Regions from separate parts of the Thalassotalea sp. LPB0316 genome, predicted to be linked through region 3. Evidence: predicted binding sites of a transcription regulator. Region 3 holds the regulator's gene; each other region holds the start of a gene.
What was found. The regulator sigma-54, encoded in region 3, starts transcription at its own class of promoters, with help from an activator protein. The targets are predictions, from matches to a motif close to GTTGGCACGNNNNTNGNNT.
Positions count from the first base shown of each region.

Region 1 (3,198 bases), 1.5 Mb from region 3:
CTAATAACGCATCAATGTCGTCTGGATCGGCGACTTCTTCGCTAGCTTGCTCATCTGCAACTTCATCTGCAACGCCATCTAATAAGGCATCAATGTCATCTGGATCGGCGACTTCTTCACTTGCTTGCTCATCTGCAACGCCATCTAATAAGGCATCAATGTCGTCTGGATCGGCGACTTCTTCGCTAGCTTGTTCATCTGCTACGCCATCTAATAAGGCATCAATGTCATCTGGATCGGCGACTTCTTCACTAGCTTGCTCATCTGCAACGCCGTCCAATAACGCATCAATGTCGTCCGGATCGGCGACTTCTTCTGATTCACCTGCTTGTTCGTCTTTTGCTTCTGGTTGCTTTTTGCCTTCAACCACATCGTTAACTTCACTTAGCAAAGCGTCGATATCGTCTTCGGTATTGGCAGGTGTTTCTTCTTCGTCTTTATCTGTGCTTAAGCCACCAAGTAGGTCATCAAGCATGTCTTGACCTAACTCACCACCGTCTAATACTTCGCCTTCATCACTGTCAGCTGTTTGGTCTAACATATCATCAATGTCATCACCGGCTAGTTCAGTGGTGTCATCAAGCGGTTGATCGTCACCTAAATCATCAAGGGAAATATCTTCTAAATCGTCGAGATCATCATCTAAATGAATAACGTCATCATCAAGCAGTTCATCATCTAAATCATCAAGATCATCGGAGAATAATTCGTCACCACCTAGGTCTGCTTCACCTAAGTCACTTAACTCATCGTCTTCAGCCAAATCTATCGCTAATTCGTCATCAAGTGATAGTTCGCCGTCAAGTGCCAATTCATCTGCAGGAGCATCTGCGACGGCCGGTGTTTCTGCTGCTTTTTCGGCTACCGGAGCAGCTTGTTCGGTTTTGGATTCTTCCCCTGAATTTTTGCGGCGCATTAAAAAGAAGGCAATTAATGACACAACTAATACCGCAGGCACAGTTGCAACTAAAATGGTAAACCAAATACTCGACATAAAGCTGCTCTCTTCAAGTGCTGCTTTTTGCTTCTCAAGCATCAGCTCCTGCTCACGGGCATTGGCTTTATCTAGTAATTCTTGCAAAAGTTTAATTTGGCTATCCATTTGAGCCTTGATTTCGTCACCTTTAGCAACTTGTTGCTGCATTTCGCCAAGCTGCTGACCGAAATTTGATAATCGCTGTTTGAGCTTTTCGTCTTCCTGTAACAGAGCCTGTAAACCATCTATTGAATCTAATACGTCATTTTGAATGGTTTCTAAGCGTTGCACTTGACTTTTGCCAATATCTTCAAGCTGTTGATTAATTTCGCTTTTCGCTTGCTCTAAATCTTGTTTTTGCACGACATTTGCCGGTGCCGCCTTTTTAGCGACAACTTTTGGCGCTGCCTTAACTTTCTTTTCCCAAATACTGTCGTCATTGTCAGATTTTGCTTGGGCTTGAACGGGATCTATTGCTGCTATTTCATCGTAGGAAGGAACTTTTAAGTATTGTCCATTAACAAGGTGGTTAAGGTTATTCTCTTTGAAAGCTTGTGGGTTTTTTAGGTAAAGCGCCTGCATGACTTGGTAGACAGAAAATCTCGGATCTGGGCGAACCATTAAGGCAATTTTCCATAAGGTGTCAGCGTTGGTAATCGGACCGTATTGCTTGATCACTGAAGTATCTGATGATTTTGGACCACGTATCTGAACGCCGGCTTCTTGCGCAGCAACACAGAGTGAACCTAGGGTCAACAAGCTACCCAGTAACAAAGGCAATAAACGCGAACTAAGTGTACGATGCATTAAGGCTTTCCTAACTCTTATTATATGCGCCAAATAATTGGCTTTATTAGTAAAATTTTAGTCTAACTAAAAGCTTAGCAAACTTTGTTCCAATTATATCTCGATAACTAAGATAGTGAAGAGCTCCTCACTTTTTATTAATTACAGACATAAAAAAACCCATTAGGCACAGCCTAACAGGTTTCTAGTCTATTCTCATCGTCTTTTAACGCATCTAACATGCGTAATACACTAAGAGAGATAATCGCGAATAAGTAGCTCTGCGATCTGAATACTGTTGGTTGCGGCACCCTTTCTAACGTTATCGGCAACAATCCACATATTTAAACCATTATTATGACTAATATCTTCACGAATACGGCCAACAAAGGTTTCATCCTTGCCGCTAGCTTCACCTATCTGAGTTGGGAAGTCTTCATCATTTTCACAAACCACCAAGCCTGGCGCTTGTTTTAACAGCGCTTTGACCTCTTCAGCGCTAATTGGCGAACTCGTTTCTAGGTGAATAGCTTCACCGTGACCAAAGAATACTGGCACACGTACCGCCGTTGGATTAACCAACACATTTTCATCGCCTAAAATCTTCTTGGTTTCCCAAACCATTTTCATTTCTTCTTTGGTGTAACCATTTTCTAAGAAAACGTCGATTTGTGGGATCACGTTAAAAGCGATTTGACGAGAGAATGCTTTTGGTTCAATCGGCTTGCCTGACAGTAAATCAGCGCATTGTTTGGCTAATTCATCCATCGCGGCTTTACCTGCACCAGATACTGATTGATAAGTTGATACATTAACACGCTCAATACCTACCGCATCGTAAATTGGTTTTAAGGCCACCATCATTTGAATCGTTGAACAATTTGGATTGGCAATAATATTGCGATTGCGATATTCAGCGAGTGCTTGAGGGTTAACTTCAGGTACAACTAATGGAATATCTGGGTCGTAACGAAACTCTGACGTATTATCAATAACGATACAACCAGCTTCACCTGCCATCGGTGCATATTGTTTTGAAGTCGCACCGCCAGCTGAAAAGAAACCAATTTGAGCGAGACTCCAGTCAAAGTTATCGGCGTCTAGCACTTCGATGCTCTCACCGTTAAACTCAATAAATTCACCAGCCGAGCGTGAACTTGCTAACGGGTATAGCTTATTAATTGGAAAATCTCTTTGCGCTAAAATTTCAATTATTGTTTTACCAACTAAGCCTGTTGCGCCTAATACGCAAACATCGAACTTCTGTGCCATTATTCTTCCTCTTGTTGCACATATTGACTAAAACCAAGTTGATACAGCGAATCAGACTTGGGACTGCTAGGTGTGATTACCGACAATGAAGAAAACTCCCTGCGAGCGGGGTATGTTTTGCGTATTTTATCGAAACCACACGAATGAATTTGTTGACGAAATAT
Region 1 is NZ_CP062946.1:2,975,567-2,978,764, forward strand. Features, by position in the region: gene LP316_RS13400 (FimV/HubP family polar landmark protein) at 1-1,783, opposite strand, end outside; gene LP316_RS13405 (aspartate-semialdehyde dehydrogenase) at 2,015-3,034, opposite strand; gene LP316_RS13410 (4-phosphoerythronate dehydrogenase) at 3,034-3,198, opposite strand, start outside.
Region 1: the regulator sigma-54 is predicted to act here: its motif matches at 1,859-1,877, upstream of LP316_RS13400 (FimV/HubP family polar landmark protein).

Region 2 (3,198 bases), 350 kb from region 3:
AGTTACTCACAGGGTTTCTGCTTTCCCTGTATGCAAAAACTGGCAAAGTGTGACATGTGTATTATGAAGCCAGAAACGTGTCATTTTGATCAGGGAACTTGTCGTGAGCCACAGTGGGGTGAGGCCAACTGCATGATAAAACATTATGTTTATTTAGCGAATACCTCAGGTTTAAAAGTTGGCATTACTCGACATACGCAAATTCCGACGCGCTGGATTGATCAGGGCGCGACTCAGGCGCTGCCGTTATTCGCGGTACATACTCGCCTGCAATCGGGATTGGTCGAAGTTGAGCTAGCCAAGCATATCGCTGACAAAACTAATTGGCGTGCTATGCTCAAAGGTGACGGTGAGGAAGTTGATTTAAAAGCCAAAGCAAAAGAGTTATTACCACTGATTAACGAGGCTATCGAAGCTTTACGCCGCAGATTTGGAGCGGATGCGATTGAATTACTCGATGAACAACCGATCAGTTTATCTTTTCCTGTCGAGCAGTATTTAAACAAAATTAACTCATTCAATTTTGATAAAACCCCAACGGTTAAAGGGATTTTGCAGGGTATTAAAGGACAATACCTGATTTTTGATACGGGCGTTATTAATATGCGGAAGTTTACTTCTTATCACGTAAGTGCAGAAGTGATTGAAGACTGATTGATAATAGCTATACTTAAAACTGTTGATTAACCAAGTTATTGATTTGGTTTCTATCTAAATGATTAAACACGTAGACTTTTAGGGGTATGTTTAATGGATGCAAAGGCATATGCGGAACAAGCAAGCGAAATCTTTGTATTGTCTGATTCCTTTATCAGAATTAAAGATCTGATAGATGATGAGTCGTCGACAATCGATGATATTGCTGATGTCATACTCCTTGACCCTGCATTATCGGCAACTGTGTTAAAGCTTGCCAACAGTTCATTTTTTAATTATCCAGGTAAAATCGATACCATATCTAAAGCTGTTTTAGTGCTAGGTATCACAGAAGTGTACAACTTAGTGATCGCTCACTTTACGGCTAAAGCGTTTGAAAAAATTGATGCAGATGCTGAATATCTGACCCAGTTTTGGGAAAAAAGTGTCGACTGCGCTTTAATCATTAAACAATTAGCATTACAGCTTAATGTTCCTCGAGGCGAGCGTTTATTCATATTGGGGTTACTACACAACTTAGGTGAGTTGGTGGTTAAGCAAATATCCCCTGAAAAGATTGTTGATATTTATGAAGATTTGCAAATATACCCTTGGCTACGAGAGCAAGAAACACTTAACTTTACGTTTGGTGAGTGCACCGCTCATCTACTACAGTGTTGGCAGTTGCCAATCAGTTTAATAGAGCCTATTAAGAAGCAAGATCAGCACAAAGACGATTACAGTATTAATGATGTTAACTTGTTGTATGTTGCTAAGCGCGTGATGGCCAAAAACACATATTTCCCCAACATGTTTTACCAAGAAGTCGTCAACGAAGAGTTATACGAAGCGATGGGGTTAGATAAATCGGCGTTTGATGAAGCGCTGAAAGTATGTGATTTGGAGCGTTTTGATGTATTAGCGATACTCAACCCGGGTGCAGCAATGATTTACTAATAAACCCCGGTTCGGGTTACCCCAATTGAAATAAATTTTTTTCTAGTTAAGGCAGCATGTAGCTGCCTTTTTTATGCCTAAAGTTTGTGCAACCAGGCTTTTTGATAGCACCAACATGGTGCGTAGTCAGTGGTTTTATATTGTTTTGTTTGTTTAACTTATTGTTTTTAAATGTTTTTAATATCTGGCACAGGGTTTGTAACAGGATATAAAAAAACACTTGTAGGGGAAATAACATGAAACTTGTCAGTGCGATCATAAAGCCATTTAAGCTTGATGATGTAAGAGAAGCCATTTCAGAGGTTGGCGTAGAAGGTTTAACGGTTAGCGAAGTTAAAGGTTTCGGACGTCAAAAAGGTCATACCGAACTATATCGTGGTGCCGAGTACCAAGTTGACTTTTTACCAAAAGTTAAACTTGAAGTAGCGGTGAATGAAGATGTGGTAGAGCGCTTAGTTGAAGCAATCAGTAAAGCTGCTTACACAGGTAAAATTGGCGATGGTAAAATTTTCGTCTACGACCTTCAACAAGCAGTACGAATTCGCACCGGCGAATTAGATACACAAGCTATATAACAATAAGGGGATTAATGATGGAAGAGTTAGCAACAGTATCAACCACGGTGACGGAGCTTCGTTTCGCCCTAGATACGTTTTACTTTTTAATTTCGGGTGCACTTGTTATGTGGATGGCAGCAGGTTTTGCCATGTTAGAAGCAGGCTTAGTGCGCTCTAAGAACACCACAGAAATATTAACTAAAAATATTTGTTTATACTCAATTGCTTGTGTCATGTTCTTACTTGTTGGTTACAACATCATGTACGTAGATAACGCAGAAGGCGGTATTATTCCTAGCCTTGGTGCGTTAATCGGCACGCAGGCAGCAGATGCAGATCACTCACTAGAATCAGATTTCTTCTTCCAAGTAGTATTCGTTGCAACTGCTATGTCAATTGTTTCTGGCGCCGTAGCTGAGCGCATGAAGTTATGGGCATTCTTAGTATTTACTGTCGTATTAACTGGTTTTATTTACCCGTTAGAAGGCTACTGGACTTGGGGTGGCGGTTTCCTTTCAGAAGCTGGTTTTAGTGACTTTGCCGGTTCTGGTATTGTGCACATGGCGGGTGCCGCTGCAGCACTAGCTGGTGTATTGCTACTAGGTGCTCGTAAAGGTAAATACGGTGCAAACGGTCAAGTGTTCCCAATTCCTGGATCAAATATGCCATTGGCAACTTTAGGTACATTCATTTTATGGATGGGTTGGTTCGGCTTTAACGGTGGCTCTCAGTTAATGGTGTCTGACGCTGAAAACGCTACTGCTGTTGGTAAAATTTTCTTAAACACAAATGCAGCGGCAGCAGCAGGTGCAGTAGCAGCATTATTACTAAACAAAGCGGTTTGGGGTAAAGCTGACTTAACCATGATCTTAAACGGTGCTTTAGCGGGCTTGGTTGCGATTACTGCAGACCCACTTTCACCATCACCATTATTTGCCTCATTAATTGGCGCATTAGCTGGTGTATTAGTTGTATTCTCTATTGTTGGCTTTGACAAAGTGAAGATTGACGATCCAGTAGGTGCTATTTCTGTTCACGGTGTTGTAGG
Region 2 is NZ_CP062946.1:1,081,847-1,085,044, forward strand. Features, by position in the region: gene LP316_RS04810 (DUF2797 domain-containing protein) at 1-654, shown strand, start outside; gene LP316_RS04815 (HDOD domain-containing protein) at 751-1,593, shown strand; gene glnK (P-II family nitrogen regulator) at 1,830-2,168, shown strand; gene LP316_RS04825 (ammonium transporter) at 2,186-3,198, shown strand, end outside.
Region 2: the regulator sigma-54 is predicted to act here: its motif matches at 1,777-1,795, upstream of glnK (P-II family nitrogen regulator).

Region 3 (3,198 bases):
CAGGTCTGAATCGTCGGCATCTAAATACAAGACGCTGAGTTCAACAGCATTGGGCAAATAGTCGAGTACCTCGATAATATCGTTAGGATCTTTAGGTAAGTTCCTCACATCGAGTGACACTGCGACATTTTCATAGTCGTTGATTACGGTATGGGTTAACGCGGGTAACAAGTTTAGCGGAATGTTGTCTACGCAATAGTAACCTAAATCTTCAAGTACTCTTAAAGCAACCGACTTCCCTGACCCTGATCGGCCACTAACAATGAGTAATTTCATATTTTCCTATGAGGCTTCTTGAATAATTTCAAATAACTGGTGGTTATCTTGACACTTTCTAATATTTTTAACGACCTTCTTGTCGCTAAATAGTTGGGCAATGTTTTGTAAGGTTGCAAGGTGCTCTTGGCAGCTAGCTTCAGGCACGAAAAGGGCAATAAAAATGTCAACGGGTTGATTATCTATCGCATCGAAAGCGATTGGCTGTTCAGTGGTTATTAACACTGCCACCGCATGCTTGCCGTTGATTAAGCGGCCGTGCGGAATGGCGATACCGTTGCCAATGCCTGTACTTCCCATTTGCTCGCGCTGGGTAAGACTTTGAAGTAAATCGTGTTGGCTTGTCTCAGGGAGTTTACGTGCAGCAGCATCGCAAATAGTATCAAAAAGGCGTTTTTTACTGCTTGCTGGCGCTGCACAAATTGTGCAGTCCAGCGTTAAAATGTCTTGCAACTTCATTTTAGTTAATGTTTTTTCAACTTTTCTTTGTGTTTAATGACTTGACGGTCAAGCTTATCGACGAGCGAGTCGATAGCAGCATACATATCTTTGTCGTCTGATGACGCATGGATCTCACCGCCATTTAAGTGCAGCGTCGCTTCCGCGATTTGCTGTAATTTCTCTACATTTAGAACAACGTGCACATTGTTGATGTGATCGAAATGTCGTTCTAGCTTTGCAAACTTTGAGTTGACGTATTCGCGCATTGAGTCGGTAACTTCTACATGATGACCAGAAAGATTAATTTGCATAAGCTTTTTCCTTTTTTCTAAGTTTACAATAAACTTTTTCTTTGATTTGACGGTGGAATAGATAAAGACTCTCGGTATTTAGCTATCGTCCGTCGTGCAACATTAATACCTTGCTCAGCTAACAAGTCGGCCATTTTGCTATCGCTTAATGGCTTAGATGGTAGCTCAGCAGATACTAATTTCTTAATTAATGCTCGGATTGCGGTCGATGAGCATTCGCCCCCATTTTCGGTGCTTACATGACTTGAGAAGAAATATTTCAACTCAAAAATACCTCTTGGTGTATGCATATATTTTTGTGTTGTCACACGAGATATTGTTGACTCGTGCATATCAACAGCTTCCGCAATATCGTTTAGCACCATAGGTTTCATAGCCTCTGGGCCGTACTCAAAAAACGCTTGTTGGCGCTGGACGATACAATTCGATACTTTTAATAAGGTATCGTTGCGACTTTCCAAGCTTTTAATAAACCATTTCGCTTCTTGCAAGTTTGAGCGAATAAATTGGCTATCTTCTGACGACTTCATTGACCGTGACATTGCAGCATATTGCTGGTTAATCGACAGTTTTGGCGCCGTGTCTGGATTGAGCTCTACGACCCAACGGCCGTTCTTTTTCTCTACTGATACGTCAGGAATAATGTACTGCTCTTCCGACTTTATCACGCTGTCGCCTGGGCGCGGATCAAGACTTTGGATTAACCTCATCACTTCGCGTAATTGATCTTCTTTCAATTTCGTTTTGCGCATTAATTGACGATAGTCTCTGTTACCTAACAAATCAATGTGGTCTGAGATAATTTGTTTGGTTTCTGCTAGCCAAGGTGTTTGTTTGTCAAATTGATTGAGTTGAATTAATAAACACTCGGCAATTGAGCGCGCACCAACGCCAACAGGATCAAACATATTGATGCGTTTGAGTACGGCTTCAACTTCGTCGAGCTCAACCTCGTCATCGCCTAAGCTTTCTAAAATATCTTCGGTAGATACAGTTAAATAGCCAGCATCGTCAATAGCATCGATAATAGCGGTGGCAATGGCTTTATCTGTTTCGGTAAACGGTGTTAACTCCATTTGCCAGCGTAGGTGATCTTGAATAGATTCAGTCGTTTCACCTTGATAGGTGTAGTCTTCTGACAGCGGGCCGGCGCTAGAGCCAGATAAACTCGCACTATAGTTATCGTCCCACGTAGTATCCATAGATAACTCTTCGGGAATATCGGTTTTTTCCAACCCATCACTGGCATTTACTTCATCGGAACTAGGCAGAGGATCTTCACTGCCTTCATTTGACGAGGCCGTTTGGTTTTCACCCATAAACGCTTCTTCAAGCTTGTCTGGTTGGCTTTCTTCATTGGTTTGGGTTGCGTTTTCGTCAACTTCCAATAATGGGTTGCTTTCCAGTGCTTCTTGAATTTCTTGTTGTAAATCCAATGTCGACAGTTGTAGCAACCTGATTGCTTGCTGCAACTGTGGGGTCATTGTTAGCTGTTGTCCGATACGGAGTTGTAATGATGGACGCATGTAGCTTTTATTATTCCTATCTATTTACAAACGCGAAGTGATTGTCACTTCTTTATCTTAACTATAGCGTGAATTGTTCACCTAGGTACACATCTCTGACTTGTTGATTAGCAAGAATTTGATCCGCGTCACCTTCGGCGATTAATTCACCATGGCTGACAATATAAGCTTTTTCACAGACATCAAGGGTTTCCCTAACGTTGTGGTCGGTAATTAAGATGCCAATACCGCGCTGTTTTAAGTGCAAAATGATCTTTTTAATATCGCCAACCGAAATTGGGTCAACGCCAGCAAAGGGTTCATCGAGTAAAATAAACTGAGGATCAGCAGCCAAAGCGCGAGCAATCTCGACACGTCGACGTTCACCACCAGATAAACTCATCCCTGTATTATCTTTTATATGGCCTATATTGAATTCTTCAAGTAATAATTCAAGTTTTTCAATACGTTCGACCTCTGACAAGTCTTTACGTGTTTGTAAAATAGCCATGATGTTGTCGTGCACGGACAACTTTCTAAAAATAGAGGCTTCTTGCGGCAAGTAGCCTAAACCTTTACGGGCGCGCTCGTGCATTGGTGCTAACGTTAAATCTTCACCATTTAACTCGATTGTGCCTTTGTCGTTAACGACTAAGCCGACAATC
Region 3 is NZ_CP062946.1:1,435,658-1,438,855, forward strand. Features, by position in the region: gene rapZ (RNase adapter RapZ) at 1-276, opposite strand, end outside; gene ptsN (PTS IIA-like nitrogen regulatory protein PtsN) at 283-735, opposite strand; gene hpf (ribosome hibernation promoting factor) at 741-1,028, opposite strand; gene LP316_RS06280 (RNA polymerase factor sigma-54) at 1,052-2,554, opposite strand; gene lptB (LPS export ABC transporter ATP-binding protein) at 2,616-3,198, opposite strand, start outside.

Region 4 (3,198 bases), 1.6 Mb from region 3:
GGTTTTTGATATTGACTATCATGGCTTAACATCGCCCAAGCGGTTCGAACCGTTTTGTTGGCTAATGCTACCGCCGCTTTTTTAAGACTACCTTTTGCTATCAACTGTTTAATCCATATTTCTTTGTTGTTTTTAGGTTGCCGTTTATCCACGACTTTCACATAAGCCAAAGCACCTTGGATTAACGTTGAGCGTAGCCGTTTGTTACCACACTTTTTACCTATGGTACCGAGTACAATATTTCCTCCGGTACTATATTGCTTCGGTGTAAGGCCTATACAAGCCGAGGCTTCTCGCCCATTTTTAAAACTACTACCTTGATTTCCAAGGGCAATATAAAGGCCAAGCGCATTAACCGGCCCGACACCTTCTAGTGCCATTAGAGACTGGCATTGCGCTTGCTGTTTAATCAGTAAGCCTAGTTGTTTTTCAATGTGTTGCTCTTGCGCTTCGATAACTAAATACAGTTGATACATATTGCTTATTTGCTCTCGAAAAGCAAAAGGCAGCTCGTTTTCTCCATCCTCGAGTATTTCAGGAATGCGCTTTTTAAATGCCGAAATACCTTTGGGGATGGTGATGCCAAATTCAGATATTAACGCCCTAAGCATATTACTCATTGCTGTTAACTGGTCACTCAGATGTTGACGCATTCTTTCTATCGACTGTAAACCTTGTTGCTCAACGGTTTTGATGGCTACAGACTTTACTCTCGGTTGTTTTGAAGCTACGCCTATTGCCAAGGCGTCGTTCTTATCGGTTTTATGGCCCTGGCGAAAGGGGGTAACGGATTTGGTCGGGATGATTTTTGCCTTGTGACCGTGTTGCTCTGCAAATCTAGCCCAGTAATGTGAAGAGCCACAGGCTTCCATGACAACGGTCGCTGGTTTCTGCTTAATTAACCAATTAGTTAATGATGCCCTAGTAAAACTTCTATCTGTGAGCACTTTGTTTTTATCTGTTATAACACAGGCATGAAAAGAAGACTTTGCTAAATCGATGGCAATAACGTTATTATTCATTTGTATGGACTCCAAGGTAAAAGTTTAGGCACTTATTACGTTACTCCCCCAGAGGGAGGGAGTCCATACATCGAGGTGTTTTAATCGGGAATCTTTTGTTGAAGGTATAAAGGTATAAAACATTCCGACATTCCAACATTCCGACATTCCAACATTCCAACATTCCGACATTCCAACATTCCGACATTCCAGCATTCCAACATTCCAGCATTCCAACATTCCAGCATTCAAGAGTTGGCGTAAAAAATGCTTAAACTCTACTAGTAAAGACAAATAACGACCCACTAAGGGGAAATATTTATGAAGCACTGGCTTGCAATTGCTTTACCAAGTTTACTGGTAGCATGCTCATCTTCACAACAACCAACATCAGCTTATTACGCTCATGAACAGCTACCAAGCGAGCAAATTACTACGGCGAATATGCCTGTGCACGCAATCAATGATGTTGTCAAAGCTATGGCTAATAACTTAGTTAAATCAAGTGATTACGTTTCATCAAAAACGCCGCTGGCGGTTGCGTCATTTGTAAATTTAGATGATCTAGAGTCAACTCATTGGTTGGGTAATCAATTGGCTGAAAGTTTGGTCTATGAGTTACAACACTATGGCCTAACGGTGATTGATTATAAAACGACAGGTAGTATTCGGGTAACGCCCGAGGGTGATTTTGTTCAAAGTAGAGACTGGCAACAATTGCCGGCTCGCCAATTAATTGACTATGTTGTTACCGGTACTATGACCAAACAAGATGGCGGTGTGTTAGTTAATGCCAAAATTATTGGCATGCAATCTCATGTTGTTGTCGCAACCTCACAAGCGTACATTCCTGATTGGGTGATCGGTGAGCAGATATCACAGCAACAAAATGTAAAAATGCAAAATGGCAAGCTGTATCGAGATTCTCAAGCTGTTCAAAAAAGCAATGAAGCGAAATAGGAGCAAATAATGAAAAATATCTTGATAGCACTATTTCTAACGGCAATGGTTGCTGGCTGCTCTAGTGTTGATAAGCACGTGCAATATGAGCGCGTTAAACCTGAAAAATTCCCCGTGTTAACGGCAATAGGGTATGCGCCGATAAGTCTGCAAAAGTCTGATAATGAAACGCAGCGCATGTTAATGGCGATTAACGCGTCAAAAATTGCGGCATATGCCGAGCTCGCAGAGCAAGTTTATGGTCAACAAATTACCGGTAGTACGACCATGGCAGATTTAATTGTTGCGGATCAGGTGTTAACGGCAAAAATCCAAGGGGTTATCAGAGGTGCAAAGGTGATCAAAAGTTATCCCGTTGGTGATACCTACACAACTGAGCTAGCATTAGATTTTGAGGATGTTTATCACGTGTATGAAGTGATGCATGTTGAAAAACGAGTTAAAGATGTAACCTATTCTTGGTAAAGAGTACCAGCCACTAAGCTAAGAACATTATACGTACTTAGCTCAGTGGCTAATAGCTGACTAGGTAAGCTAAATTCAGAGATACATAAAGCCAAAAGTGCGACATATTGTTGTGCATTTGGCTTTCTATTTTTATTGCCGCTATCGCTAAGGAACTAAAACCACAGGGATCCCTGCTTTGTGCGCAATTTTATTAGCAACACTGCCGAGCAGAATATCGACAAACCTTGAGCGACCTCTGCGGCCCATAAATAGCATGTTGGCGCGTTCGTGTTTGGCACATTCATGCAAAACATCAACGGGATCACCCCAAAGCAGTTGATAGCTCATCTCAACACCGCTGTCTTGGTATGTATCGAGTAAAGGTTTAATGACTTTTTCTAGGGTTTCGTCTTGGACATTACCCTTATCGATAACATAAGGCTCGTTGCCTTCCATTAAAATGGGTTGGATTTTGCCAAATTCAATAACCGAAATTAGCTCGACTTGTGCATTTGTTTGTTTAGCAAGGTTGATAGCGCGCATCACCGCTCTTTCACTCCACTCGCTACCATCAACACCGACAATATATAAAGGCTTTTTCATTTTGTTTTCCTCCTTTAATTAACAATAACAATGAGATGCTGTTTCGGCAAATCGCTTTTATGCCCTAGATCAAGCTTTTGCTTAGTATTTTGTTTGGCATTTTGTTCGGTATAGTGTCGCTTTGCAAAAATCATCGCTACAGCTACTACATACAACATACTTAGTTACATAGATGTAAAACAATTGT
Region 4 is NZ_CP062946.1:3,052,396-3,055,593, reverse strand. Features, by position in the region: gene LP316_RS13770 (IS110 family transposase) at 1-1,022, opposite strand, end outside; gene LP316_RS13765 (FlgO family outer membrane protein) at 1,323-1,961, shown strand; gene LP316_RS13760 (LPP20 family lipoprotein) at 1,971-2,426, shown strand; gene LP316_RS13755 (universal stress protein) at 2,574-3,011, opposite strand.
Region 4: the regulator sigma-54 is predicted to act here: its motif matches at 1,256-1,274, upstream of LP316_RS13765 (FlgO family outer membrane protein).